2 regions of the Mycobacterium sp. 94-17 genome follow, and region 1 is predicted to be linked to the other one. Evidence: predicted binding sites of a transcription regulator. Region 1 holds the regulator's gene; the other holds the start of a gene.
The links. The regulator HspR, encoded in region 1, represses chaperone genes until heat shock. The targets are predictions, from matches to a motif close to ANNTGAGTNNNNNNNACTCANNT.
Positions count from the first base shown of each region.

Region 1 (15,040 bases):
GGCATTCTTGCCGCGGGGGCCTCGGGGGCCGCGGGGGCCGCGCGGGTCGCACGCGCCACACACGCCATACACGCCACGCCAGCCCCGGCCAGCAGGGGACAGCTAATTGCCCGCCTTTCCGCGACAACCCGGCCGCACTCCCGCTGCGATGCGTGTGTCGCTCAGAGTGCGTGTGTCGCTCAGAGCCGGGCACAACGACCATCGCCCGGGCCGGGGACTCCCGTGACGCATGTGACCATGGGTGCATACGAGGACTCACCGGCAACTAGCTCAGCCCCAGATCGGCCAGCTCCAGCACGCTTCTGTACAGCAGCCCTTCGGCCTCGATGGCCTCGGCCGCGCCGGTGGCACGGTCCACCACGGTGGCCACCCCCACCACATCGCCGCCGGCCTCCCGGACCGCGCGCACCGCCGTGAGCGCCGAGTTACCGGTGGTGCTGGTGTCCTCGACGACCAGTACCCGCTTACCTGAAACCTCGGAGCCTTCGATAAGACGTTGCAGCCCATGGGATTTCGCTGACTTGCGCACGACGAAGGCGTCAATCGGGCGACCCGGGGCATGCATGACCGCGGTGGCCACCGGGTCGGCCCCCAGCGTCAGGCCGCCGACCACGGCGTAGTCCCAGTCGCTGGTCAGCTCGCGCATCAGCGCGCCGATCAGCGCCGAGGCGCGGTGATGCAGTGTGGCCCGGCGCAGGTCGACGTAATAGTCGGCCTGCTTGCCGGAGGACAGGGTCACCCGCCCGTGCACCACCGACAGCCGTGCCACCAACTCCGCCAACTCTTTTCGGTCAGGTCCGACCACGGCCGCTCCCGATTCGCTTGGTGACCGCCCGCATCAGGTTGCGCGGCATCAGGCGCTCGGCCGCGATGATCGCCTTGTACTGCAGGCCCGGGATGCTGATCACCTTGCCGCGGGCGATGTCGGCCAGGCTCTCGCTGACCACGTCGTCGACCTCGAGCCACATGAACGACGGAGACTTGGCCATGTCGATCCCGGCGCGCTCGTGGAATTCGGTGCGCACATAGCCCGGGCACACGGCGTGCACGGAAACGCCGGTGCCCTGCAGGCCGACGGACAGGCCCTCGCTGAACGAGATCACCCACGCCTTGGACGCCGAGTACGTCGACCCGCGTCCGGGCACCAGCCCGGCCACGCTGGCGATGTTGACGACGGTGCCGGCGCCGGCTTCCAGCATCGCCGGCAGCGCGGCCCGGGTCAGGTGCATGACCGCGGTGACGTTGACGTCGAGCTGGGACTGCAGCAGCCCGGGATCGCTTGACCAGAAGTCGCCGGAGGTGCCGAACCCGGCGTTGTTCACCAGGACGCTCACTCCCCCGGCGAGCCGATCGCAGACCCGTTGCCGGCCCGCGGCATCGGCCAGGTCGGCGGGCAGGATCTCGATGCTGCCGGAGTGTTTCTGCAGTTCGTCGGACAGCTCGTTGAGGCGGTCCACGTCGCGGGCGACCAGGACCAGGTCATAGCCGTCGCCGGCATAGCGCCGCGCGAACCCGGCGCCTATCCCGGAGGTAGGCCCGGTGATCAGGGCTACGGGGCGGGGCATGAGCGACATCCTAGTGACGGCGGCCGAGCCGGCCTCTCAGACCACCCGGGGCGTGCCGTCAGCGCTGATAGTTGCTGGCCTGGTGGCCGTTGCGTCCGGAGGGAGGTGGGCGGCGGACGGTTTCCGAACGCCCGTCGGGTCGCCGCTGCTCGCGGTGCATCGGCTCGGCGGCGCGACGACCGGCCTGCAGGTCGGGGCCGAGCAGCCCCGCCACGTCTTGTTGGGCACGCCGGGGCGGCAGCTCGGCGCGGCCCGCCGGCGCCAGCGGTCGGCTGGGTGAGGCGTTGCGCAAACCCGACGGCGCCCCGGTCTCCTGCCCGGTCTCTTCGGGCAGCGGCGGCAGCACCCGCAGCAGGTCGTTGAACTGGCGCACGGTGCGCAGACCTTCGTCCCACTGGGTGCGGGTGCTGGTGATCGGCAAGGCGACCAGCGTCCAGTTCTGCTCGTTCCACATGATCTCGGCGCTGTCGGGGGCGGTGTGCGCGAAGGTGACCATGCGGCGGTCACAGGCCCGCCGCGCGGCATCGAGGTTGGTGGAGTAGACCATCCGCGGCCCGATCGCACCCAGCAGCCAAATGTCGCTTTCCCGTGGCTCTTTGAGTCCCTTGAGCCGCAGGTCCACCACGACGTTGGTGCCCACCTTGCGGTGCAGCGCGATGACGGTGGCGACCTCCTCGAGGTCGAAGATGTACACGGCCTCGCCGCGGATCTGACCCAGCACCACGTTCTGGGCGGCGACGTCGCCGACCGTCGACATCACCCCGCGCTTCCAGCGCTTGAGGATGTCGGCCGACTCACGCTCGTAGTCGAACCCGTGTGATCGCGCCCACGACCTACGGCGCCTGCTGCGCCCGCGCCGCCGATCGATGTCGACGTACAGCAACACCCCCGCACCGACAAAGCACAGCGCGGAGAGCGTGAACCAGAGGGGGACCATCCAACACAGGGTATCTGCTATTCGGCGGGAACACAGAATTCGACCTGGTCACAACCCAGTCACTTATTGTGCGATCATCCCGGCCGGCGCCCACCCGAGGATGCGGGTTAGACGCCGCGCCGAGACAACCACGAGACAATCATCAGCCCAGGATCAGCGAGTCGCCGTCGGGACTGACGTTCACCGGCACGGTGTCGCCGTCGTGCACGTCACCGGCCAGCAACAGCTTGGCCAGCTGGTCACCGATGGCCTGCTGCACCAGGCGACGCAACGGCCGCGCCCCGTAGACCGGGTCGAACCCGCGCTGCGCCAGCCACTGCTTGGCCGGCAGCGACACCTCCAGCTGCAGCCGTCGCTGGGCCAGCCGCTTCTGCAGCTGCGCCAACTGGATGTCGACGATCTGCACCAGCTCCCCGGGCTCGAGGCCGTGGAAGATGATCACGTCGTCGAGCCGGTTGATGAACTCGGGCTTGAACGCCGAGCGCACCGCGGCCATCACCTGCTCCTCGCTGCCGCCCGACCCCAGGTTGGACGTCAGGATCAGGATGGTGTTGCGGAAGTCGACCGTGCGGCCCTGACCGTCGGTCAGCCGGCCCTCGTCGAGCACCTGCAGCAGCACGTCGAACACGTCCGGGTGCGCCTTTTCGATCTCGTCGAACAGGATCACCGTGTAGGGACGCCGCCGCACCGCCTCGGTCAGCTGACCACCCTGGTCGTAGCCGATGTAGCCGGGGGGCGCGCCGACCAGCCGGGCCACCGAGTGCTTCTCGCCGTACTCGCTCATATCGATGCGGACCATCGCGCGCTCGTCGTCGAACAGGAAGTCGGCCAGCGCCTTGGCCAGCTCGGTCTTGCCCACGCCGGTGGGGCCCAGGAACATGAACGATCCGGTGGGCCGGTTAGGGTCGGCGACCCCGGCGCGGGAACGCCGCACGGCGTCAGACACCGCGGTCACGGCCTTGCGTTGGCCGACGACCCGCTTGCCCAGCTCCTCTTCCATCCGCAGCAGCTTGGCGGTCTCGCCTTCGAGCATCCGGCCGGCCGGGATGCCGGTCCACGCCGACACGACGTCGGCGATGTCGTCAGGCCCGACCTCTTCCTTGAGCATCACGTTCTCGCGAGCCTCGGCATGCGGCAGCGCCGCGTCCAGCTTCTTCTCCACCTCGGGAATGCGCCCGTAGCGCAGCTCGGCGGCCTTGGCCAGGTCGCCGTCGCGCTCGGCACGCTCGGACTCCCCGCGCAGCGTGTCCAGCTGTTCCTTGAGCTCGCGCACGACGTCGATGGCGCTCTTCTCGTTCTGCCAGCGGGTGGTGAGCTCGGCCAGCTTCTCCTTCTGGTCGGCCAGCTCGGAGCGCAGCTTGTCCAGCCGCTCCTTGGACGCCTCGTCCTCTTCCTTGGCCAGCGCCATCTCTTCGATCTCGAGGCGGCGCACCAGCCGCTCGACCTCGTCGATCTCGACGGGCCGGGAGTCGATCTCCATCTTCAGCCGGCTGGCGGCCTCGTCGACCAGGTCGATCGCCTTGTCGGGCAGGAACCGGGCGGTGATGTAGCGGTCGGACAGCGTCGCCGCGGCGACCAGCGCGGAGTCGGTGATGCGCACGCCGTGGTGCACCTCGTAGCGGTCCTTGAGCCCGCGCAGGATGCCGATGGTGTCTTCCACCGAGGGCTCGCCGACCAGCACCTGCTGGAAGCGGCGCTCCAGTGCGGCGTCCTTCTCGATGTACTTGCGGTACTCGTCGAGCGTGGTGGCGCCGACCAGGCGCAACTCGCCGCGGGCCAGCATCGGCTTGATCATGTTGCCGGCGTCCATGGCGCCCTCGCCGGTCGCCCCGGCGCCGACGATGGTGTGCAGCTCGTCGATGAACGTGATGATCTGGCCGGCGGAATTCTTGATGTCGTCGAGGACGGCTTTGAGCCGCTCCTCGAACTCGCCGCGGTACTTCGCGCCCGCCACCATCGACCCGAGGTCCAGGCTGATGACGGTCTTGTCGCGCAGGCTCTCCGGCACGTCGCCGGCGACGATGCGCTGGGCCAGCCCCTCCACGATCGCCGTCTTGCCGACGCCGGGCTCACCGATGAGCACCGGGTTGTTCTTGGTGCGACGGCTCAGCACCTGCACGACGCGGCGAATCTCGTTGTCGCGCCCGATGACCGGGTCGAGCTTGCCCTCGCGGGCCCGCTCGGTCAGGTCGGTGGAGTACTTCTCCAGCGCCTGATAGGTCGCCTCGGGTTCCGGGCTGGTGACCCGGCCGCTGCCGCGCACCTTGACGAACCCGTCGCGCAAGGCCTGGGGCGAGGCGCCGTGGCCGGTCAGCAGTTTGGCGACGTCCGAGTCGCCGGTGGCCAGGCCTACAAGCAGATGTTCGGTCGAGACGTACTCGTCGTTCATCTCGGTGGCCAGTTGCTGCGCGGTGGTGACGGCGGCCAGCGACTCGCGCGACAGCTGCGGTTGCGAGCTGGCGCCGCTGGCCTGCGGCAGCCGCTCCAGCATCCGCTCGGTTTCGGCGCGAATGGTGGCGGGGTCGACCCCGACGGCCTGCAGCAGCGGCACGGCGATGCCGTCCGCCTGGGTCAGCAAGGCCATCAGCAGGTGCAGCGGCCGGATCTCCGGGTTGCCGGCGGCCGAGGCCGCCTGCAGCGCCGAGGTCAGCGCCGCCTGGGTCTTGGTGGTCGGGTTGAAAGAGTCCACGACGACCTCCGTTCAGTTTTGAAAGGGTTCAGAAAAATGCTTGTCCGGTTGTTCAACGCCGTCAAGGTTGAGTCTGTTCCGCTCAACTCTACCGAGTTTTGGGCACCATGTCTTTTGGGGTACCCCCGTACGGATGACGCAGACGAGCCAGCATCCCGACCGGGCCGACGCCGCCCTCGCCGCGGCTGCGGGACTGGCGCTTGCGGGCCTGGTCGCCGTCGGCTTGCACGCCGGCCTGGCCGGCGGCCAGGCGACGGTCCCGGAGTCGGGCACGCTGCAGGTCAGCGGGACGGGGACCACGAAAACGATCCCCTGCCACCTCGGCTACCTCTCGGTGAGCGGCAAACAGAACACCCTCACCCTCACCGGCCACTGCACCAGCGTCAGCGTCTCCGGCAGCGGCAACCGCGTCACGGTCGACAGCGCCGACGCGGTAAGCGCGTCCGGCACCGGCAACAGCGTTGTCTACCACTGGGGTTCGCCCCGCGTCGTCAACACCGGCGCCGCCAACGTCGTGCGACAGGGCTGAACCCGTAGCGCCCGAGCCTAGAATCGGGGTCCGTGAGCCTGGAGGACACCGAAGCACTGCGGGTGCTGCGCGACGCGTTCGCCTCGGTCGACTCCGGCTCGGTGGGCGACTCCGGTGGGCTCGTGCACCGCTTTTACACCCAGTGGTTCGCCCTCGACGTCTCGGTGCGCGATCTGTTCCCGCCCGAAATGCGCGCCCAGCGCCTCGCTTTCGGCCATGCGCTGCACTGGGTGTACGGCGAGCTGGTGGAGCGGCGCGCGCAGGAGCCGGTGGCTTTTCTGGCCCAGCTCGGGCGCGACCATCGCAAATACGGTGTGCTGCCGCGGCATTACGAGACGCTGCGGCGCGCCCTGTTCGCGACGCTGCGCAGCCATCTGGGTCAGGCCTGGAACGACGCCGTCGACGACGCGGCCAGGCAGTCGCTGAACCTGATCACCGGGGTGATGAGCGGCGCCGCGGACGCCGACGAGGGACCCGCCTGGTGGGACGGCACCGTCATAGCGCACCGGCGGGTGTCGCGGGATCTGGCGGTTGTCCGGCTGCAGCTCGATCAGCCGTCGCACTACCACGCCGGCCAGTACGTGAACGTGCACGTGCCGCAGTGCCCGCGCCGCTGGCGCTATCTGAGCCCCGCCATTCCGGCCGATCCGGGCGGCGGGATCGAGTTTCACGTCCGCCTGGTGCCCGGCGGCCTGGTCAGCACCGCGATCGTCAACGAAACCCGCACCGGCGACCGCTGGCGGATGTCGAGCCCGCACGGCGGCCTTCGGGTCGACCGCGACGGCGGCGACGTGCTGATGGTTGCCGGCAGCACCGGCGTCGCGCCGCTGCGGGCGCTGATCATGGACCTGTCCCGGTACGCGGTCAACCCGCGGGTGCATCTGTTCTTCGGCGCCCGCTACCGCTGCGAACTCTATGATCTGCCCACCCTGTGGCAGGTCGCCTCGCACAATCCGTGGCTGTCGGTCTCGCCCGTCTCGGAGTACAACAGCGACCCGTCGTGGGCCGCGGACTACGCCGACGTCACACCGCCACGGGGCCTGCACGTGCACCAGATCGGGCGGCTGCCCGACGTGGTGACCAAGTACGGCGGCTGGGGCGACCGGCAGATCCTGGTCAGCGGCGGCCCGGCGATGGTCGCCGCCACCAAGGCCGCCTTGCTCGCCAAAGGTGCTGCGCCGGAACGCATTCAGCACGACCCGCTATGGAGGTAGCCATGAATGTCGTCACCCTGAGCGATCCTTCGTCGCAGGTAGTCGCGCAATTCGTCCCCGAGGCGGGCATGATCGGCACGTCGCTACGCGACGCCGGCGTGGAGTTGCTGGGCCAGCGCCGCGGCCTGGACGCCTACATCACCGACGGCAAGACGATGGGCATCCCGATTCTGTATCCGTGGGCAAACCGGTTGGGCGACAACACCTATACCGCCCAGGGTGTCACCGTGACCCTGACGCCGGGAGAAAGCGGTGTGCGCGCCGACCCCAACGGGCTGCCCATTCATGGCGTGTTGGCCGCCTACCCCGGCTGGCGGGTGACCGCCCAGACCGGCAACGAGCTGACCGCCCAGGTGGATTTCGGCGCCGATCCCCGATTGCTGGCCGGCTTCCCGTATCCGCACGTGCTGACGGTGACGGCCCGGCTCAGCGACCGGGCGCTGACGGTTATGACCACGGTCAGCCCGACGAGCGACCGTGCGGTGCCGCTGTGCTTCGGGTTTCACCCCTATCTGCGACTGCCCGATACTGCGCGCGCCGATTGGGTGATAGAGACACCGCCGTTGCGGCATCTGCGCCTCGACGACAAAGGGCTGCCCGCCGGCGACTCGCAGCTGCAGCCGGACCGCCAAGAGGCGTTGCGCGACAAAGCTTTCGACGACGCCTACGACCAGGTGGACGACGGTGCAGCGTTCGCGGTGTCCGGCGGCGGGCGCCGTATCGAGGTGCACTTCGAGCGCGGCTATCCGGCTGCGCAGATTTTCGCGCCGCCGGCCGAGGATCTGATCTGTTTCGAGCCGATGGCGGCGCCGACCGACGCGCTGCGCCGGGGCGGCTATCGATGTGCGCCGCCGGGCGAGCCGGCGGTGGCGCAATTCTGCATCCGGGTCTGAGCAGCGTCACGAAAACGCCTGGATCGCAATATCATCGGCGGTTATTACGGGGCTGCCACACCACCACGGCGGTGCTCTTGGGCACCACCGCCACATCGCGGCGCTGGCCGGCGCGCATCGTCGCGATTTCCTCGGCCATTTCTTTCAGCCGCGACTGCAGGGCCTCGACCTGATTTGTCAGTTCGATGATCCGCTTGATGCCGGCGAGGTTGACTCCCTCGGCCTGAGAGAGCCGTTGCACCTCGCGCAGCAGGTCGACGTCGCGTTCCGAATACCGCCGTCCCCCACCGGATGTCCGGCTCGGGCTGACCAGGCCGAGACGGTCGTAGGTGCGCAATGTCTGGGCGTGCATGCCCGCCAGCTCGGCGGCCACCGAGATCAGGAAGGTTCGGGCCTCCTCTTTGCGGTTCTTGGCCATCAGCGGTTACCCGCCCATCCCGCCCGGGGGTCGAAGCCGCTGGCGCGCTCGGCGGCGGCGTATGCCTCCAGCGCCTCCTGGGCCGCGCCCTCCAAATTGGAGGGTACGGCCACCTTTACGGTCACCAGCAGGTCGCCGTTACCGCCGCTGCGCTTGGGCACACCACGCCCGCGCACCCGCAGGATCCGGCCGTCGGCGGTGCCCTTGGGCACCCGGACACCGACCTTGCCATCCAGCGTGGGCACCGAAATGGTTGAGCCCAAGGCCAACTCGGTGAAGCTGACCGGAACGGTCACCGTGAGATCGTCGCCGTCACGTCCGAACACCTTGTCCGGGCGCACATGGACCGTCACGTACAGGTCACCCGACGGCGCACCGCGCAACCCCGCCTCGCCCTGCCCGGGCAGCCGGATTCGTTGTCCGTCCTCGACGCCCGGCGGGATCCGCACGTTGATGGTGCGGGTGCGGGTGGTGACGCCGGTGCCCTTGCACTCGTCGCAGGGGTGCTCGATGATCGAGCCGCTGCCCCGGCAATCGGTGCACGGTTCGGAGAACCCGAAGGCGCCCTGGTTGCGGTTGATCACGCCGGAGCCGTTGCAGGTGGGACACACCTTCGGGCTGGTGCCCGGCCGCGCGCCACTGCCGTGGCAGTTGGTGCACGGCGCCGGGCTGGTCAGCCGCAGCGGCATCGCCACGCCCTTGGCCGCCTCGACGAAATCCAGCTGGGTTTCGGTCTCGAGGTCGTTGCCGCGCCGCGGCCGGCTGGGACGGGCACTCGCACCCCGCCCGAACAACCCGCCGAACAGGTCGCCGATGTTGGCGCCGCCGGTGCGGCCCGCGGCGTCGAACAGGTCGTTGAGGTTGAACTCGGCGCCGTCGCCGCCGACGTTGAAGCCGCCGAACCCGCCGCCGTCGAACCGGCGCCCGCCAAAGCCGCCGCCGGCGAACAGCCTTCGGGTTTCGTCGTACTCGTTGCGCTTGGCCTCGTCGGACAACACGCTGTAGGCCTCGGAGACCGCCTTGAACCGTTCGGCTCCGGCCGGGTTCTTGTCCGGATGCAGATCCGAGGCCAGCTTGCGGTAGGCCGTCTTGATGTCTTTCTGGCTGGCGTCAGAGGAGACGCCCAGCTCCTTATAGAAGTCCTTCTCGACCCACTCACGCTGGGCCACGTCGCGTCACCCCCTCACCTGGTTGTGCTGATTGTGTGGTCTATTCACCGGATGTGCCGGCGTTATCGTCCGATTCGGCCGGCCGGGTCTCCCCGGCCGCCGTGACGGACTCATCGACAACGGCCGCTTGCCCGCCCTCGTCGCCGACCGTATCGACCACGCCGACCAGAGCGTGGCGCAACACTTGGTCGCCCAGCTTGTAGCCCTGCCGCATGACGGTCCCGATCACCGGCCGGGAGCCTTCGGAGCCAGAGCCTTCATGCTGGACGGCCTCGTGCAACACCGGGTCGAAATCCTCGCCCTCGTCGCCGAACGCCGCCAGGCCGAGGCCGGTCAGCGCGCCCTCCAGCTTGTCGGCCACCGACTTCAGCGGCCCGGACTCCAGGTCGCCGTGCTTGCGTGCCCGCTCGAGATCGTCGAGCACGCCCAGCAATTGGCTGACGACGGCCGCCTTGGCCCGGTCGGCCGCGGCCTGCTGGTCGCGCAGCGCCCGCTTGCGATAGTTGGCGAAGTCGGCCTGCACCCGTTGCAGATCACCGAGCAGCTCCGCGGCCTTGCCGGCCTCTTCGGCGTTCTCCGCGGCCGGCGCCCCTCCCGGCGTGTCGCCGGGAGGGGCCTGCCGTACTTCACCGGTCTCGGGATCGATTCGCCGCTTGTCGGTGACCGTCACCTGTTCCTGCGGTTTGCTTTCCGTCACTTGGACTCCCGGTCGTCGTCGACCACCTCCGCGTCCACGACGTCGTCAGCGGATCCCGCGGACCCGGACGCGCCGTCGGCCGCGCCTGCGGCCTGCTCGCCTGCGGCCTGGGTGGCCTCGTAGATCGCCTGTCCGAGCGCCTGCGATTCCTGGCCCAGCTTCTCCATCGCCGCCTTGATCGCGGTGATGTCGGTGCCGTCCAGGGCCGTCTTGGCCTCGGCGATCGCCGCGTCGACCTTGGACAGGGTGTCCTCGGGAACCTTGGACCCCCCGGACTCGGACGCTGCACCACGTTGTTCAGCGACGAACTTCTCCGTCTGGTAGACCAGCGACTCGGCCTGGTTGCGGACGTCGGCCTCTTCGCGACGCTGCCGGTCCTCCTCGGCGTGCGCCTCGGCGTCCTTGATCATCCGGTCGATCTCCTCCTTGGACAGGCCGGAGCCCTCCTGGATCTTGATCGTGTTCTCCTTGCCCGTGCCCTTGTCCTTGGCCGTGACGTGCACGATGCCGTTGGCGTCGATGTCGAACGTGACCTCGATCTGCGGCACGCCGCGCGGGGCCGGCGGTATGCCGGTCAACTCGAAGGATCCGAGAAGCTTGTTGTGCGAAGCGATTTCGCGCTCACCCTGGAAGACCTGGATCTGCACCGACGGCTGGTTGTCGTCGGCCGTGGTGAAGGTCTCCGACCGCTTGGTGGGGATCGTGGTGTTGCGTTCGATCAGCTTGGTCATCACGCCACCCTTGGTCTCGATGCCAAGGCTCAGCGGTGTGACATCAAGCAGCAGAACGTCTTTCACCTCACCCTTGAGGACACCCGCCTGCAGCGCGGCACCAACGGCCACCACCTCGTCGGGGTTGACGCCCTTGTTGGGCTCCTTGCCCCCGGTCATCTCCTTGACCAGTTCGGACACCGCGGGCATGCGGGTGGAACCGCCCACCAGCACCACGTGGTCGATCTCGGAGACCGAGATGCCGGCGTCCTTGATCACGGACTGGAAGGGCTTGCGGGTGCGGTCCAGCAGATCCTGTGTGATGCGCTGGAATTCGGCGCGGGTCAGCTGCTCGTCGAGGAACAGCGGGTTCTTGTCCGCGTCGACGGTGATGTAAGGCAGGTTGATCGAGGTGCTCTGCGAACTCGAGAGCTCGATCTTGGCCTTCTCGGCGGCCTCACGCAGCCGCTGCATCGCCATCTTGTCCTTGGTCAGGTCGATTCCGCTGGTGCCCTTGAACTTATCGACCAGCCACTCGACGACGCGGTCGTCCCAGTCGTCCCCACCGAGGTGGTTGTCACCACTGGTGGCGCGGACCTCGACCACACCCTCGCCGATCTCGAGCAGCGAGACGTCGAACGTGCCGCCACCGAGGTCGAAGACCAGGATGGTCTGTTCCTTCTCGCCCTTGTCCAAACCGTAGGCCAGCGCGGCCGCGGTCGGCTCGTTGACGATCCGCAACACGTTAAGGCCGGCGATCTGGCCGGCTTCCTTGGTCGCCTGGCGCTGGGCGTCGTTGAAGTACGCCGGCACGGTGACGACGGCGTCTGTGACGTCCTCGCCCAGATACGCCTCGGCGTCGCGCTTCAGCTTCATCAGCACGCGGGCGCTGATCTCCTGAGCGGTGTATTTCTTGCCGTCGATCTCGATGGACCAGTCCGTGCCCATGTGCCGCTTGACCGAACGGATGGTCCGGTCGACGTTGGTGACCGCCTGGTTCTTGGCGGGCTGGCCGACGAGTACCTCGCCGTTGCGCGCGAAGGCGACGACAGACGGCGTGGTCCGCGAACCCTCGGAGTTCGCGACGACGACTGGGTCCCCGCCCTCGAGGACCGCGACGACGGAGTTGGTGGTCCCGAGGTCGATACCGACCGCACGAGCCATAGTGATTCCTCCTGAATTGTGTAGAGCCTGTTTGGTGCCACTATGCTGAGTGAACCCCGCTCAAGCCTGCCCCTGGGGCCGGCGGGCTGTCAACCCGGTATTGAGTGTGGTTCGCTCAACTTATCGATCATGTTAACGGTGACCCGTCCCGCCTTGTTCCCGGGGTCGGCGAAAAATTCGCGGCGCCGTCGGTGGCTTCTTCGATGAGCGCGAGCAGCGCCCGGGTCGCCGCGCTGGCCTGGCGGGCCGCGGAGGTTGCCACGTATAGGCGCCACTGCAGGTCATGCCCGGTGATCCGGACGGTGACCAACCCCGAGGTGTCGATGCCCGCGAGAATGGACCAGCTCAGAAAGCCGATTCCCAGCCCCTTGCGGATGCAGGTCGCCGCGGTGCCGATGTCGGCGACCTCCACCGCGACGGTCCGCTCGACGCCCGCGGCCGCGAACGCGTTGTCGACCACCGCGCGGTTGCCGTAGCCCGGCGGCCCGTCGACGAAGGACATGCCCGCCAGGTCGGCCAGCGACACCGCCTTGCGCCCGGCCAGCGGGTGCTCCGCGGGGACGACCAGGGGCAGGGGCACCGACGCGACCAGCCGGGTGCGCAGGTCGGCCGGTGGCGGCCCGGTGAATACCAGGAAAGCGACGTCGAGTTCCCCGTCGCGCAATTGGGCGGCCAGACCGGCCGACCCGGCGCTGGCGGCGCGCAGATGGACGACGACTTCGGGATGACGGGCGCGTAGCTCGGCCAACACGCTCGGCACGTCGATGACGCGGACCGAGGTCAGCGTCCCCACCGTGACGGTGCCGCGCACAGACCCCCGGGCGGCGCCCACCGCGTCCTTTGCCGCGCGAGCGGCGTCGAGGGTGGTCCGGGCGTGGGGTCGCAGCGCCTCCCCGGCGGGACTCAGTGCCACGCCGGCCGGGCCCCGGACGAACAGGTCGGTGCCCAGTTCGCGTTCGAGCGCTTTGATTGTGGCCGATACCCCCGACTGCACGACGCGCAGCCGCCTGGCCGCTCCGGTGAAGCTTCGGCTGTCCGCAACGGCCAGGAAGTACTCGAGATGGCGAAGCTCCATGCCAGCAAGTATCGCGGATGGTGATGGCAATCATCAGAAGATATCGTTGGCACCGATCGCGCCGGTGGGCATACCGTGGCACCAAAACCATCCGCCTGGCCACCCGCCGCGACGAGCCACCGTACTGGAACGCCGCCGCTCGAGTCCTCGAAGGATAGTTCAGATGCGTGTCATCGCGCTCGAAGAGCATTACGCCACAACCGAATTCCTGCGCGGCCCGGGCGCCTGGCTGGCGTCGCGGCCCGGCATCGTGGAACCGGCCAGCGATCTCGGGGACGGCCGCATCGCGGCGATGGACGAGGCCGGGATCGACCTGGCGGTGCTGTCGCTGGCCGCGCCCGGGGTGGAGCAGCTGGATCCGGACGAGGCGGTTCCGCTTGCGCGCGACTGCAACGACCAGCTCGCGGCGGCGGTCCAGCGGTACCCGGATCGGTTGGCGGGCTTTGCCACTCTGCCCATCAGCGCCCCCGATGAGGCGGCCGACGAACTCGAGCGGGCGGTGTACCGGCTCGGGTTCGTCGGCGCGGTGATCAACGGGCACAGCCGGGGCCGCTACCTGGACGACCCCCGCTTCGAGCCCGTCCTGGCCCGCGCGGCCGCCCTGCAGGCGCCGATCTATCTGCATCCGACCATCCCGCCCGCGGGCGTCATCGAATCCAGCTACGCCGGTTTCGCCGAGCCCGTCACGTTCACGCTGGCCACGGTGGGCTGGGGGTGGCACATCAACACCGCCACCCACGTACTGCGCATGATTCTGGGCGGCGTGTTCGATCGTCACCCGTCGCTGCAGATGATCATCGGGCACATGGGCGAAGCGACATCGTTCATGCTGCCGCGCTTCGACGCGAAGCTGACACCGGAGGTGACCGGTCTGCGACGCCCCGTGAGCTCCTATCTGCGGGAGAATTTCCACTACACGTTCGCCAACTTCAACGACTGTGCGACGTACGCGAACCTGGTCGCCCAGGTGGGGATCGACCGTGTGGCCTTCTCGGCCGACTACCCGTTCGGGTCGATGGTCGACGCCCGTGCCTTCCTCGACGGTCTGCCGCCGTCGGACGACGAGCGTGCCGCCATCAGCCACCGCAACGCCGAAAAGCTGTTGGACCTGTAGCGGCGCCCTCCCGAGTCGGGCCGACGGATCGGTCACGCGGCGATAAACCTGGGCCATCGGCTCTGCATCGATAGCCGCGCCGGTGCAGCGACTTTCGCCTCTCGGTGCGTAACCTGAGTGCCGCTATTCGAATCGTCTGGGGAGCGGCGGGTGCGGTTTTCGGAGAATGCGCGGCGAAGCCTGGCCGGTGGTTCGCTGCTGCTCGTGGCCCTGGTCGCCGGCTCGGAACTGGCATCCGGCTGCAGCTCCGTCATCGGGGGCAGGCCGGTCGCCTCGCCCGGGGCGGGACCCACCGAACCGTCGTTCCCCACACCCAGGTCCACACCACCGCCGGCCACCGCCGCCCCCGCGCCGGGCCCCTCCACCCCGCCGGAGAACCCAGGCAATCCGGCGGGCGCCATCCCGCTGCCGCCCGACCAGAACGGCTACGTCTTCATCGAGACCAAATCCGGCGTGACGCGCTGCCAGATCAATAAGGAGACCGTCGGCTGCGAGGCGCCGTTCACCAACTCCCCGCTGCAAGACGGTGAGCACGCCAACGGCGTCAGCATCAACACCGGCGGCAAGGTGCAGTGGGTGCTGGGCAACCTGGGGGCCATCCCGACCGTCACCATCGACTACAAGACCTACCTCGCCCAGGGCTGGACGATCGTCGCCGACGCGGACGGCACCCGCTTCACCAACGAGGCGACCAAGCACGGCATGTTCGTCAGCGTCGACAAGGTCAACACGTTCTAGGGGCCTGAAGGGCTATTGCACCGTTTCCCTGGTGACGGTCATTTCGAAGTCGCCCCCCTGCCAGGCCCGCATGAAGGTGGTCATGGGCACCTGCTCGTCGCTACCGTCTTCGGCGCCGCTGTCATTGA
Region 1 covers NZ_JAPIYN010000003.1:76,468-91,507, reverse strand. The annotation lists gene pyrE (orotate phosphoribosyltransferase) at 266-805, opposite strand; gene OQ789_RS05095 (SDR family oxidoreductase) at 792-1,565, opposite strand; gene ttfA (trehalose monomycolate transport factor TtfA) at 1,624-2,502, opposite strand; gene clpB (ATP-dependent chaperone ClpB) at 2,645-5,191, opposite strand; gene OQ789_RS05080 (DUF3060 domain-containing protein) at 5,325-5,720, shown strand; gene OQ789_RS05075 (FAD-binding oxidoreductase) at 5,753-6,934, shown strand; gene OQ789_RS05070 (aldose 1-epimerase) at 6,937-7,827, shown strand; gene OQ789_RS05065 (heat shock protein transcriptional repressor HspR) at 7,859-8,245, opposite strand; gene dnaJ (molecular chaperone DnaJ) at 8,245-9,414, opposite strand; gene grpE (nucleotide exchange factor GrpE) at 9,455-10,111, opposite strand; gene dnaK (molecular chaperone DnaK) at 10,108-11,985, opposite strand; gene OQ789_RS05045 (LysR family transcriptional regulator) at 12,113-13,060, opposite strand; gene OQ789_RS05040 (amidohydrolase family protein) at 13,224-14,174, shown strand; gene OQ789_RS05035 (hypothetical protein) at 14,325-14,912, shown strand; gene OQ789_RS05030 (hypothetical protein) at 14,925-15,040, opposite strand, start outside.

Region 2 (15,040 bases), on a different contig from region 1:
GCCTGGGGACTACTTCACCACAATCACCAACGAGGACCACGCGGGTAAGTGGCGCGTGGTGTTCTTCTGGCCGAAGGACTTCACCTTCGTGTGCCCGACCGAGATTGCCGCCTTCGGCAAGCTCAACGACGAATTCGAAGATCGCGACGCGCAGGTGCTAGGCGTGTCGATCGACAGCGAGTTCGTGCACTTCAATTGGCGTGCACAGCACGAGGACCTGAAGAAGCTGCCCTTCCCGATGCTCTCGGACATCAAGCGGGAGCTGAGCTTGGGTACCGGTGTGCTCAACGCGGACGGCGTGGCGGACCGAGCGACCTTCCTCGTCGACCCGAACAACGAGATCCAGTTCGTCTCGGTCACCGCGGGTTCCGTGGGCCGCAACGTCGAGGAAGTGCTGCGCGTCCTGGACGCACTGCAGTCCGACGAGTTGTGCGCGTGCAACTGGCGCAAGGGCGATCCCACGCTGGACGCCGCCGAACTGCTCAAGCAGTCGGCCTGATTCCGGGCCTGATCGCATAAGGTCTGACATCGCATAAGGTCTGACAAGGAGGCGAGATGAGCGTAGAAAACCTCAAAGAAGCGCTGCCGGAGTACGCCAAGGACCTCAAGCTCAACCTCGGCTCGATCACGCGCACGACCGAGCTCAACGAGGAGCAGCTGTGGGGCACCCTGCTGGCGGGCGCCGCGGCGACCCGGAACACGCAGGTGCTCGCCGAGATTGGCGCCGAGGCGGCCGACGTCCTGTCCGCCGACGCGTACAACGCGGCCCTCGGGGCCGCGTCGATCATGGGCATGAACAACGTGTTCTACCGTGGCCGTGGCTTTTTGGACGGGAAGTACGACGACCTGCGCGCGGGGCTGCGGATGAACATCATCGCCAACCCCGGTGTCGAGAAGGCGAATTTCGAGCTGTGGTCATTCGCGGTCTCGTCGATCAACGGATGTCCCGACTGCGTGGCCGCTCACGAGCACACGTTGCGTGAAGCCGGGGTCAGCCGGGAAACCATCCAGGAGGCGCTGAAGGCCGCGGCGATCATTTCCGGTGTGGCACAAGCGCTCATCGCCTCCCAGGCGCTGGCAACCGTCGGCTGAACGCCTTGGTGACCAGCGCCGTGAATAGCGCCGTGACCGAACCCGCCTGGGTTCGGCACGCGATCTGGTGGCAGGTCTACCCGCTGGGGTTCGTGGGAGCATTCCCCACGGCCGACCCCGACGAGCAGCAGTCGCACGAGCCGCCGCAACCGGATGAGCACCGGTTGCGGCGGCTCGTCGACTGGCTCGAGCATGCCATCGAACTCGGGGCATCGGGCATTGCGCTGGGTCCGGTATTCGCCTCGCGCACACACGGTTACGACACGACCGACCACTACCGCATCGATCCCCGGCTGGGTGACGACGCCGACTTCGACCACCTCGTGGCCGAGGCGCATCGCCGCGGGCTGCGGGTCCTGCTCGACGGGGTGTTCAATCACGTCGGGCAGGATTTTGCACGCTACCGCGACGCGGCCCATGACGACGCCGCCGCGCGCTGGTTTCGTGGACGTCGCGGCCGCTTCGACACCTTCGAAGGACACTCCGGGCTGATCACCCTCAACCACGACAACCCCGAGGTCGCCGACTACGTCGTCGACGTGATGGCGCACTGGTTGGGGCGCGGCGCCGACGGCTGGCGCCTCGATGCGGCTTACGCAGTGCCGCAACGCTTCTGGGCCGTGACCTTGCCCAGGGTACGGGAACGTCACCCGGACGCCTGGTTCGTCGGCGAACTCATCCACGGCGACTACGCCGCGGTCGTTCGGGAGGCCACCTTCGACTCCGCCACGCAGTACGAGCTGTGGAAGGCGATCTGGAGCAGCCTCAACGACGGCAACTTCTTCGAACTGGATTGGGCGCTGCAGCGCCACAACGACTTCTTGACCGCCTTCGCGCCGCTGACGTTCGTCGGCAACCACGACGTCACCCGCATCGCCAGCCGACTGGGCGCGCCCGAGCGCGTGGCCCATGCGCTGGTGCTGCTGCTGACTGTCGGCGGGGTGCCCAGCGTGTACGCCGGCGACGAGCTGGGGTTCCGGGGCGTCAAGGAAGAACGGTACGGCGGCGACGACGCGGTACGACCCGAGTTCGGTTCTCCCCCAGTGTCACTCGACGACGCCGGCGTCGAGACCTGGCGGCTGCACCAGTATCTGATCGGCCTGCGGCGCCGCTACCCGTGGCTGCACGCGGCAGTCACCACCGCACGGCTGCTGCAAAACCGGCATTACGTGTACGAGACGCGCAACGGCGACGATGCCCTGCTGGTGGTGCTCAACATCGACGACGAGCCACTGCGTGTCTCGCTGCCGGAGCTGGGCACCGCCCGCGCAGTGGTGATCGGCGGATCGGCGGCCCCGCCGCAGCACGTCGTCGACACGGTCACCGTCGAGGCCGGGGGCTGGCGGATCCTGAGCCCGGCCTAAGGCGTCGTCAGCCGCTGCAACGTCAGCGGGTCCTGGCGGCCGTCGTAGTACTTGTCCAGCACCGCGATGAAGTCCTGGTTGTCCTCGGTGGCGCGGGCGAACAGCGTCATCGACGAGCACAGCTTGAGATCGTCCGGCGAGCCGAAGATCTGGCCGACCGATCGCCCCTGCACCGCGGTGACCAGCCGCGCGCACTCACGCAGCCGCGGGCCCAGGAGCTCGTGCTGCAGATATGCGGCGGCTTCGTCGAGCGAGTCGATGCCGAAACGGGCCGCCATGGCGCTGCCGCCCAGCCCGCGCAGCTGCGGAAAGACGAACCATATCCAGTGGCTGCGCTTGCGTCCGGCGCGCAGTTCGTCGACGACATCGGCGTACACCGGTTCCTGCGCCTGCACAAAACGTTTGAGATCGAAGGGGTCGCCTGCCGATTGCATATGACTACGGTTGCATACATGGCAGTTCGACGGCGAGTGCCCAAAGTCCGCGATCTCGCACCGCTGATGCACTTCAAGCGGCCCCGGTTCAACGCGACTCAGCGCCGCCTCGACGCGGCCCACAGCATCGAGGATCTGCGCGCCATCGCCAAGCGCCGCACCCCCAGGGCGGCGTTCGACTACACCGACGGCGCCGCCGAAGACGAGCTGTCCATCGCACGCGCGCGACAAGCGTTCCGCGACATCGAGTTTCATCCGACGATCCTGCGTGACGTCAGCAATGTCACCGCGGGCTGGAACGTGCTGGGCCAGCCGGTGGCCCTGCCGTTCGGAATCGCCCCCACCGGCTTCACTCGGTTGATGCACACCGAAGGCGAGATCGCCGGCGCGCAGGCGGCGGCCAAGGCGGGCATCCCGTTCTCTCTGTCCACCCTGGGCACCTGCGCGATCGAAGACCTGGTTGCCGCCGTTCCCCAGGGCCGCAAGTGGTTCCAGCTCTACATGTGGCGGGATCGCGAGCGCTCGATGGCGCTGGTGCGGCGCGCCGCCGCCGCGGGCTTCGACACCTTGCTGGCCACCGTCGACGTTCCGGTCTCCGGTGCCCGGCTCCGCGACAACCGCAACGGCATGACGATCCCGCCGACCCTGACGCTGCGCACCGTGCTCGACGCCGTGCCGCACCCGAAATGGTGGTTCGACCTGCTGACCACCGAGCCGCTGGCATTCGCGTCGCTGGATCGCTGGCCGGGCACTGTCGCCGAGTACCTGAGCACGATGTTCGATCCCAGCCTCACCTTCGACGACCTGGAGTGGATCAAGGCGCAGTGGCCCGGGAAGCTGGTGGTGAAGGGGATCCAGACGCTCGAGGATGCGCGCGCCGTCGTCGACCGCGGTGTCGACGGCATCGTGTTGTCCAATCATGGTGGGCGCCAACTAGACCGGGCCCCGGTGCCCTTTCATCTGCTGCCCACTGTCGCGCGCGAGCTCGGGAAGCACACCGAGATCCTGGTCGACACCGGCATCATGTCGGGCGCCGACATCGTCGCCGCGATAGCGCTGGGGGCCCGCTGCACGCTCGTCGGGCGGGCGTACCTGTACGGCCTGATGGCCGGCGGGGAGGCCGGGGTGAGCCGCGCCATCGACGTCCTCGCCGGCGGGATCCTGCGCACCATGGCGCTGCTCGGCGTCACCTGTCTCGAAGAGCTGTCGCCCCGGCACGTCACGCAGCTGCAGCGGCTGGCGCCCATCGATTCATGACGCGCGCTCAACAGCGCCGTTCGTCACGAGTGTGACGCTCGCCGCACACTCGTGGCCCAATGTGAAGCTGGCCGCACACTCGGCTAACCCGGGTATCCCGGGAACAAAGCGGCGCCCGGGTGGGTTAAGCGCATCAGACTCAACTTTTGGAGGACTTGATGGCTGAAGCCAAGTCTGTGCCGGTGCTGTTTGTCACCGACACCATCGTGCTGCCGGGGATGGTGGTGCCGATCGCCCTGGACGACGCCGCCCGCGCGGCGATCGACGCCGCTCAGGCGAGCGAATCCGGGCAGCTGTTGATCGCTCCGCGCCTCGAGGACCGCTACCCGTCGCACGGCGTCATCGCGAAAATCCTGCAGGTCGGGCGTATCGCCGGGGGCGGCACGGCCGCGGTGGTGCGCGGCGAGCGGCGGGCCCAGATCGGCGCCGGAGCGTCCGGACCCGGCGCGGCGCTGTGGGTCGAGGTGACCGAGGTCCCCGAGACCGAGACGACCGACGAAATCAAAGCGCTGACGGCCGAGTACAAGAAGCTGCTGCTGGCCATGCTGCAGCGCCGCGAGGCGTGGCAGATCGTCGACTACGTCAACAGCCTGACCGACCCGTCCGCCCTGGCGGACACGTCCGGCTACGCGTCCTATCTGACCGATGTGCAGAAGCGCCGGCTGCTGGAGACCGTCGATGTCGCCGAACGGTTGCGCGTGCTGATCGACTGGACCGGCGCGCATTTGGCCGAGGTCGAGGTCAACGACAAGATCGCCGAGGACGTGCGCGACGGCATGGAGAAGACGCAGAAGGAGTTCCTGCTGCGCCAACAGCTCGCTGCCATCCGCAAGGAACTGGGCGAGGGTGAACCCGACGGGTCTGACGACTATCGGGCCCGGGTCGAGGCCGCCGAACTGCCCGAGAAGGTGCGCGAGGCCGCGCTGCGCGAGGTCGGCAAACTGGAACGCGCCGGCGACCAGAGCCCGGAAAGCGGGTGGATCCGCACCTGGCTGGACACCGTGCTGGAGTTGCCATGGAACGTGCGGACGGAGGACTCGACGGACCTGGGCGCCGCCCGGGAGATCCTGGACGCCGACCACCACGGTCTGGACGACGTGAAGGACCGCATCGTCGAGTATCTGGCCGTGCGGGCCCGCCGCGCCCAGCGCAGCCTGCAGGTCGTCGGCGGCCGGGGCTCCGGCGCGGTGATGGTGCTGGCCGGTCCGCCGGGCGTGGGCAAGACCTCGCTGGGTGAGAGCGTGGCCCGCGCGCTGGGCCGCAAGTTCGTGCGCGTCGCTCTGGGCGGTGTGCGCGACGAGGCCGAGATCCGCGGGCACCGGCGCACCTATGTGGGTGCGTTGCCGGGCCGGATCGTGCGTGCGATCGGTGAAGCGGGATCGATGAATCCCGTTGTGCTGCTTGATGAGATCGACAAGGTCGGCTCCGACTATCGCGGCGACCCGAGTGCGGCGCTGCTGGAGGTGCTCGACCCGGCGCAGAACCACACGTTCCGCGACCACTACCTGGATATGGACCTGGACCTGTCCGATGTGATGTTCCTGGCCACCGCCAACGTGATCGAGAACATCCCGTCGGCGTTGCTGGACCGCATGGAGCTGGTGACCATCGACGGCTACACCGAGGACGACAAGGTGGCCATCGCCCGCGACTACCTGCTGCCGAGGCAGCGCGAGCGCGCGGCGCTGGGCGACGACGAGGTCACGGTCACCGACGCCGCGCTGCGCAAGATCGCCGCCGACTACACCCGAGAGCCGGGGGTTCGGCAGTTGGAGCGGCTGCTGGCCAAGGCGCTGCGCAAGGTGACCACCAAGATCGCGCAGGATCCGGTGACGATCGACGAGCCCGATCTGGTCGGGTACTTGGGTCGTCCCCGGTTCACTCCCGAGTCGGCCGAACGCACCGCGGTGCCCGGGGTGGCCACCGGCCTGGCCGTCACCGGACTGGGCGGCGATGTGCTCTACATCGAAGCGGGCGCGGCTGGATCAGATAAGCCAGGTGATGGGTCCTTGCAGCTCACCGGTCAGCTGGGCGACGTGATGAAGGAATCGGCGCAGATCGCGCTGTCCTACGTCCGCTCGCACGCCGTCGAACTGGGTGTCGACCCCAAGGCGTTGGACCGGCGCATCCACGTGCACGTGCCGGCCGGCGCGGTGCCCAAGGACGGTCCGTCGGCCGGTGTCACGATGGTGACCGCGCTGGTGTCGATGGCCACCGGGCGCCAGGTGCGCTCCGACGTCGGTATGACCGGCGAGGTCACGCTGAACGGCCGGGTGTTGCCGATCGGTGGGGTCAAGCAGAAACTGCTTGCCGCCCAACGCGCCGGCCTGTCAACGGTTTTCATCCCGGCGCGCAACGAGCCCGACCTGGACGACGTGCCGGCCGAGGTGCTCGAGACGCTGACGGTCAAACCCATGACCGACGTCGCCGAGATCGTCGCGCAGGCGCTCGAGCCCTCAGAGACCACGGCCGGGAAAGCTGCCTGAGCGCGGCCGGCGTGCGCGGCGTTAAATGGAACCGTGACTCTGAAGAGGCGGCTCGTCCATCGCGTGCAACGGTTCGTCGTCAATCCGATCGGTCGTCAGTTGCCGGTGACCATGCTCGAGACCATCGGCCGCAAGAGCGGGCAACCGCGCCGTACCGCGGTGGGCGGGCGCGTCGTGGACAACCAGTTCTGGATGGTCTCCGAACACGGTGAACACTCGGACTACGTCCGCAACATCAAGGCCAACCCGGCTGTCCGGGTGCGGGTCGGCGGCCGGTGGCGTAACGGGACCGCTCACCTGTTGCCCGACGACGACGCCGCGCAGCGCCTGGGCAAGCTGCCGCGAATGAACAGCGCCGTGGTGCGCCTGATGGGCAGCGACCTGCTGACGGTCCGCGTCGATCTGGACTGATGGCTTACGACGAGGACCTGGCGAACCGGATCCGCGAGCTCCTCGGCACCGAGCCCGGTGTCGAGGAGAAGCGCATGTTCGGCGGTCTGGCCTTCCTGATCAACGGGAACATATCGGTGGCCGCCAGCGGCCAGGGCGGGATGTTGGTGCGGATCCCGGCGGACGACCTCGACGCATTGCTGCAGCGCGCGCACGTCCACCCCATGGTGATGGGCGGCCGCGACGTTCGCGGGTGGCTTCGAGTGGACTCCGCCGGCATCGCCACCAAACGACAGTTACAGGGCTGGGTGCAGCGCGGTGTGGACCACGCGCGCAGCCTGCCGCCCAAATGACCGGCGCGCGCGTTACACGGTGAGGTTTTAGGCGAATGCCAGTCACCCTGGGCCGGCCGCCACGGTGAGCGCATCCGCCACCCATTGCGTCCGGGTTTGCTCCCGAGGGGCGTGGGTACGCGGGTGCCCATGGACAAGCGGGTGCGAAGACTGCTCGACGTCGCCGGTACCACCTACGCGGCGCAGGCGCGCATCACGATGCGCGACACGCCTATGCCACTGTTTCAGCTGCTGGTCCTGTGCATGCTGGCCAGCAAGCCGATCGACGCCGACATCGCCATGGCCGCCGCGCGGGAACTGTTCAAAGCCGGCCTGCGGACACCCAAAGCCGTGCGGGAGGCCGACCGCCGCACCATGATCGACGCGTTCGGGCGGGCGCACTACGTGCGCTACGACGAGAGCTCTGCGACCCGGCTCGCCGAGATGGCCGAGCGCGTTCGCGACGAATACTCCGATGATCTACGCCGGCTGGCCGATCGCAGCCGGCACAACCCGACGGCGGCCAAACGAATGCTCAAGGAGTTCAAGGGAATCGGCGACACCGGCGCCGACATCTACCTGCGCGAGGTTCAAGACGTGTGGATGTGGGTGCGGCCGTACTTCGATGGCCGCGCCACCGCCACCGCCAAGCGACTGGGATTGCCCGCCCAACCGGCCAAGCTGGGATCGCTTGCGCCGCCGGCTAATGCGCGGCTAGCCGCCGCACTGATCAGGGTGTCGCTGGATGACGATATGCGTGCGCGGGTGGCCGGCTGAGCGACCTGTGACGATACGCATCGGTACATCGGGGTGGTCGTACCACCACTGGACGAACGTGCTGTACCCGCCCGGCACGCCGGCTGGCGTGCTACCTGGAGGTGTTCGACACCGTCGAGCTGAACGCGAGTTTCTACCGATGGCCCCGGGATTCGACCTTCACGGGCTGGCGCCGGCAGCTGCCGGAGGGCTGCACCATGTCAGTCAAGGCACATCGCGGATTGACGCACTACCGCCGGCTTGCCTCACCCGAGCCGTGGATCGAACGGTTCGAACGTTGGTGGCGGCTGCTCGGTGATCGGCGCGGGGTGCTGCTCGTGCAGTTGCACCCAGAACAGGAGCGCGACGACGCCCGCCTGGATTCGTTTCTGACCCTCATGCCCGAATCGATCCGCGTCGCCGTCGAATTGCGGCACCCGTCGTGGAATGACCCCGCCGTGTTCGAGTTGCTGGAACGCCGGCGCGCCGCCTATGTGGTGACCAGCGGACTCGGCCTGCAGTGCATCCCCCGGGCGACCACCGACCTGGTGTACATCCGCATGCACGGCCCGGATCCACAAGCCGATTACGCCGGGTCCTATTCCGAGAACGACCTGCGCCGCTGGGCCGACCGGATCGGCCAGTGGGACAGCGACGGGATCGACGTGTGGATGTATTTCAACAATGACCTCGGCGGCCATGCGGTCCGCAACGCCCTGGCCTTGCGCAAGCTCCTGCGTTGAGCCCGCACGAGTAGGCTGGAATCTTCGAGGAAGAACGGGGCACCCATCATGGCCGGCTCGACCAGCTTCGTCATCGTCGGCGGCGGACTCGCGGCGGCCAAGGCCGTAGAAGCGCTGCGGGACAACAGCTTCGGCGGGCATATCACCGTATTCGCCGATGAGGAGCGGCTGCCCTACGAGCGGCCCCCGCTGTCGAAGGAGTATCTGGCGGGCAAGAAGTCGCTGACCGATTTCACGGTGCAGAACTCAGGCTGGTACCGGGACAACAACGTCGACCTACGGTTGAGCACCCCGGTCACCACCCTGGACGCCGCCGGCCACACCGTGGGGCTTGCCGACGGCACCACCATCGGTTACGACAAACTGCTACTGGCGACCGGCTCGGCCTCGCGCCGTCCGCCGATCCCGGGCTCGGAATCCGGCGGGGTCCACTATCTGCGCACCTACGAAGACGCGGTGGCGTTGAAATCCGTTCTCACCGAAGGGGATTCGCTGGCCGTCGTGGGTGCCGGGTGGATCGGGCTGGAAGTGGCCGCCGCGGCCCGTCAGCGCGGCGTCGAGGTCACCGTGGTCGAGGCGGCCAGACAACCGCTGCAGGCCGCCCTGGGGGAATCGGTCGGCGAAATATTCGCCGCCCTGCATCGCGAGCACGGCGTGGATCTGCGACTCGAGACCCAGGTCGAGGAGATCACCCGACAGGACCGAGCGGCGAGAGGTCTGCGGACTCGCGACGGGGCGACGATCGCGGCCGACGCCGTGCTGGTGGCCGTCGGCGCCAAGCCGAACACCGAACTCGCCGAACAGGCCGGCCTGGCCACGGGCGACGGCGGGGTGCTGGTCGATGCCTCGTTGCGCACCAGCGACCCCGACATCTACGCCGTCGGCGACATCGCCGCGGCCGAACACCCGCTCCTGGGCACCCGGATCCGCACCGAGCACTGGGCCAATGCGCTCAAGCAGCCGGCGGTGGCGGTGGCCGGGATGCTCGGCACCCCAGGCGAATACGCGGAGCTGCCGTACTTCTTCACCGATCAGTACGACCTCGGCATGGAATACGTCGGGTACGCGCCCGGCTTCGCGCGGGTGGTGTTCCGCGGTGACGTCGCGGGGCGTGAATTCATCGCGTTCTGGCTCGACGCCGACGACCGGGTGCTGGCCGGAATGAACGTCAATGTCTGGGACGTGCTCGACGATGTCAAAGCGCTGATCCGGTCCCGGGCCCCGGTCGACGTCGACACGTTGTGCGATCGGCAGTCGCCGCTGGCCGGTCTGCTCGGCTGAGTCGTCAGACGGTGTGCTCGTCGGCGCTGCGCCGCACCGGAGCCCACGCGCCGTCGATGACGTCGGGCGGGCATTGCACCTGTAACCGTTCCCGTTCGGTGCGGCGGCGCTTGATCCGCAGCCGCGCATCGCCGGGTAGGGTGACCAGTTCGTTGCACGTCAAGTAGTACATGTCGTCGACGTCGTCGATCAGATCCGCCTCGACACGCAGATATCCCAAGGCGCGCAACGTCATTCGGAACTCGTGCGTGAACCGCATCGTGGTGTCGTGGGCCACCTCCCGCGACGCACCCGCGGCCGACCGCTCGTCCCGCGTGAGCACCGGCGCGGGCTGCGCGGCGGCGATCAGCAACATCGTCGGGTCGTCGGCGAAGGTCGGGCGGGCGAACTCGGCCTCCCCCGGGCCGCGGTGGCCGATCCGCGCGACGGCGGCGTCGAGCAGGTTGGCTGTCTTCGGCGACAACGCGCGAATGCTGGCGAGGTTGCCCTCCGCCGCCAGCGCGCACAGCGGCGGGTCGGCCCGCAGCGCGGCCGCCAACTCGGCGATTTCCGCGGCGACGAGGTCGCTGTCGGTGATCATGCCCACCCCGGGAACACTGCGGCGCGTCTGGCCTCGCACCGGCGCCGCGGCGCTGATGCCCGCGTCGATCAACCACAGCGCGTTGAGGATCCAGCCTTGATGAATGCGGTCACGCAGCAGCCGCAGCCGAACTTCCAGCGCCGCCTCGGGCAGCAACGTCAATTGGGCGGCGTCCAGGTGCTCGGCGGTCGCGGCGGCGGCGTACGCGCGGGTGTCGGCGCGCAGGTGGCGCAGCAGCGCCACCGATCGTCCCGCGGCCACCGCCTTGGCGACCGAGCCGAGCGCCCCGACCGCCAACGCCGGCTCACCGAACGGCAGCGGGTCTCCGACGTGCGGCCGGCCCACCAGCGCGTCGCGGACGACGGCCTCCTGGTCCCACCCGGGCAGCTGCGAGGCGGCGACCATGTTGACCGACACCCCGACGTAGGGACGATGACCGAACACCGCGATGGCCCTGCTGTCCCATTCCCCGTCGACCACGCCGCCCAGCGCGAGCGCCTGACCCAGCACGCGGCCGGCGGCGCGCAGCCCGCTGAGCTGGACGTCCAGTGTGATCGGGGTGAGCGGTCCGGGCAGCGCCACGTCGAGGGCGGAGCCGCTGAAGACGGGAAAGCGTGCATCGATCTGGTCGTCGAACTCGCCCTCGATGCCTTCCGGTGCCGCGCTGTGCGCGTCGTCGGCCGGCCAGGGTGGGTGTGCCAGCACCTCGACCGGCAGCGCGAGCCGGCCGCCATGGTTGGTCGCGCCTGCGGTGTCGAGTCGGCGGCCGGCCAGCCCGCGCGCGGTGTCGGCGACCGCGTCGAGCGCGTGCCAGCCGAACTCGAACAACCAATCCTCTTGTGCTGCAGTAACATTCATATCCGGAATCAGCTGCGCCCAGCTGCGCACCCGGTGCGGCCTTGACCGCGGGTCGGTGGCTCGCAACACCCGCCACGCGGTGACCAGGTTGACGGTGTCCGGGCTGGCGAGGTCGACGGCGCCGGTGCGGTCGGTGTTGAGCGCCGCGACCAGGAATCGCATCAGGTCATCGAGATGCAGCACGCGCATGGGCTGCGCCGATACCTTGGCGCGCGCCAGGGTGGCCACCGTGCGGCACACCATCCAGTCCAGTTGACGACCCACCGGTGGCGCTATGCGGACGACCACGCTGGGCCCCCAGCTCGAGGAAACCAGGTCCTCGGCCGGCCGATACAGCTCGGGCCGGCCGGCGGCCTGCGACACGAACAGCAGCCGGGAACCGGAGCGCGCGGCGGCATCGGTGACGCGCGCCAGGCCGTCCATGCCCGCGCTGCCGGGAGCGGTGGGGTCGATGGGGGCCAGGTGGATGACGGCATCGGCTTCGTCGGTCAGCTCGCGCAGCACCCGGTCGCGCAGCGGCGCGCAAACAAAGCTGACGTTGCGGTCCAGGCACGGATGGGCAAGCTCAGCAATGCCCGTGACGGTGTGGCCAGCAGCGGCGAGCTGCCCGGCGACCAGCCGGCCGAGTGCGCCGGTGGCGTCGGTAACCAGGATGTGCACCTGGGCTCACCTCCCCCGACCGTCAACACCCAACACTCAACAATAGGCAAATAGGCACGGGCCACGCGACCGAATGCCTGGTAACGCTTCGGTGACCTCTCGTAATGAGCTGGGCCGACGCTAGCGCAGCGTCGCGCTGCCGTCCGCGGCGACGGCAACCGTGGCGCCACCGATGTCGTCACGCACGGACGCCTGCGCCCCGGCGCCATCGGTGACTACGGCCAGCGCACGAGCGCCATCGGGCGTGCGCACCGCCAGAAAGGCCTTCTCGGGTCTGCCGTCGCGATCGAACGGCGTCGTCCAGGCCTCGACGGTGCCGTTGCCCGCCCACCCCACCACGGCGCGCGTCGTCGGCTCCCGATCGACGGCGGCCTGGGTGTCCTCCCACCGGAATTCGGCCGGCGGCTCGGTGCTGTAGACCCCGAAGCTGTGTTTGGTCAGGTAGCCGCCGTTGGCGGTGATCAGCCCGCGCCGGCCGGGATTCGCCACCAGCAACTCCGCCATCGTGGCAATCGAATGCATGACGTAGTTGCTCCACGGCCCGCCCGCGAACGTAAGCCCACCGGTCACCGTCAGCGGGCGCCGGGGATCGCCGAGGCTCAGGCCGAGCTCGGCCGCGGCAACCTGAACGGCGGACGGGAAACAGGAATACAGGTCGACGTAATCGATGTCGTCGATCCCCAGGCCGGCCAGTTCCAGCGCCCGCGCACCGGCGATCCGGATCGCCGTCGAGCGGTGCAGTTCGTGGCGCTCGGCGATGGACGGGGTGTCGTGGGCGTCGGTGCCCGCGTGCGGGAACACCCATCGCTGCGGCGGGACGCCCAGCCGCGTCGCCTCCCCGACCGAGGTCAGCACCAGCGCCGCGCCCTGGTCGACCATGTTGTTCGAGTTCATCAGCTTGGTGTACGGCCAGCTGATCATCCGGTTCTGCGGGCCCGGCCGGCTGATGTCGTCGGCGTCCAGCGGCGTGTGGATCCAGGCGTTTGGATTGTCCACGGCCACGGCGTTGAACCGTGCCCACAGCGCGCCGATGCGCTTGAGGTGATCGTCGATCGACTCGCCGTTCGCGACCCGAAGCGCCTCCTCGAACATCGGGTAGACGTAGGCCGGACGGTCCAGGGAGATCCTGATCTCGGCGTCGCCGGCCATCGGGACGTCGTCGCCGCTGACCTCGGCCATCGGGACCGACGCGTCCTGCTCGGTCCACGCCAGCCTGCCGCCCCGGGCCCGCAGTCCCCGCCGGGTGCGCCAGGTTTCGGCGCCGGCCAGCAGCACAGCCCGGACATGGCCCCGCTGGATGTCCAGGCAGGCCTGGTTGACCAGCGACTGCGGCACGTTGCCGCCGACGGGGCTGTACCGCGTGCCGAAGTCGGAGGCGCCGATGCGCTGGCCGAGCAGCAGACCCGGATCGCGGTACTGGGCGGACAGGATGTTCACGATGCGGATGGAATCCACCGCCGCGATCACCGCGGCATCGGCGGCTTGCTCGGCCGCGGCAACCATCAGGTCCATGGGCTCGACCGAGCGGCCGTCCGGATCGATCTCGTCGCGATGGTTGACCTGCCCGTAGCCGATCAACACCGGGGTCCTGGGGTCGACGCTCATGGGAACGAATTTAGCGTGGCTATGGATCTTACGGTCGCGACGTCCCGGCCGGGACGGACAGCACTCCGTCGTCGATCAGCCGCTGGATGTCCGCGGGGTTCATGCCGAGCACGGTTCGGCAGATCTCCACGGTGTCCTGGCCTGGCAGCGGCGCAGGCGCGTGCCGGGCCGCCGGAATGTGCCGAAACGGCGCCGGGCCCGTCTCGGCCGGCAACGGATTATCGATCAGCGGATGCGCCATGGGGCTGTAGACGTGTCGTGCGACCAGCTGCGGGTCCTCGAGTACGTCCGGGGGCCGGTTCATCGGGCCCGCCGGGACGCCGGCGGCCTGCAGCAGTTCGGCCGCCCGCAGCGGCGTGCGGGTGCGCGTCCAGCCGGAGACCAGCTCCACCAGCTCGCCGCGATGGGCCAGCCGCGCCTCGCCGGTGGCGAAGCGCGGGTCGTCGGCCCATCCGTCATGATCGAAAACCCAAGTCGCGCGGCGCCATTCGTCGTCGGAACGGATCGAGACGACGCACCATTCGTCGTCGCCCGCGCATGGGTAGACCGCGTGCAGGCTGGTGTCCTCGCGGATCTGTGCGACGCCGGCGGCCAGCGCGGCCTCGGTGACGTACAGCGTGTCGAGCTGGTTGACCACGACTTCGGCCTGCGAGATGTGCACGTGGGCGCCCCGGCCGGCCCGGCCGCGGTGGATCAGCGCGGCCAGCGCCCCGATCGCGGTGACCCGCCCCACCACGTGGTCGGGAAAGACCGTCGTCGCGTCGTAAAACCCGTGCCCCGTGCCGGTTTCGTCCTCCGCGCCGGACGTCCACAGCCGGGTGACGCCGGTGGTGGCGCGGACCAGCGGGCCATAGCCCAGCCGCGCGCTCCACGGCCCCGTGTCGCCGAACGCGCTGCTTTCCGCCAGCACAATGCGCGGGTTGAGGGCGCGCAGCTCGTCGTAGGAAAAGCCCAGTGCGGCAAGGGTGCCCGGCTTGAAATTGGCGAACACTGCGTCGGCCTCGGCGACCAGACGGCCAAAGACCTTCTTGCCCTCGGCGCTACGCAGGTCCAGTCCGAAACCCCGGTTGTTGCGGTGCGTCCAGGCGAAGGACTCGCTCATGGCCGCGCCGACCGGGGCCTGGCGCAGTCCGTCCGGGTAATCGACGCTTTCGACTTTGATGACATCGGCGCCCAGGTCGCCGAACAGGCGGCTCAGCTCG
Region 2 covers NZ_JAPIYN010000009.1:117,986-133,025, forward strand. The annotation lists gene OQ789_RS12920 (peroxiredoxin) at 1-499, shown strand, start outside; gene OQ789_RS12925 (alkyl hydroperoxide reductase) at 556-1,092, shown strand; gene OQ789_RS12930 (alpha-amylase family protein) at 1,113-2,456, shown strand; gene OQ789_RS12935 (DUF1810 domain-containing protein) at 2,453-2,890, opposite strand; gene OQ789_RS12940 (alpha-hydroxy acid oxidase) at 2,909-4,147, shown strand; gene lon (endopeptidase La) at 4,306-6,633, shown strand; gene OQ789_RS12950 (nitroreductase family deazaflavin-dependent oxidoreductase) at 6,667-7,044, shown strand; gene OQ789_RS12955 (TfoX/Sxy family protein) at 7,044-7,376, shown strand; gene OQ789_RS12960 (endonuclease) at 7,506-8,132, shown strand; partial or broken gene OQ789_RS12965 (DUF72 domain-containing protein) at 8,140-8,854, shown strand; gene OQ789_RS12970 (NAD(P)/FAD-dependent oxidoreductase) at 8,903-10,135, shown strand; gene OQ789_RS12975 (NAD-dependent epimerase/dehydratase family protein) at 10,140-12,233, opposite strand; gene OQ789_RS12980 (acetyl-CoA acetyltransferase) at 12,354-13,838, opposite strand; gene OQ789_RS12985 (CoA transferase) at 13,867-15,040, opposite strand, start outside.
Region 2: a site for HspR is predicted at 4,270-4,292, ahead of lon (endopeptidase La). Genes of this name have one in related genera too.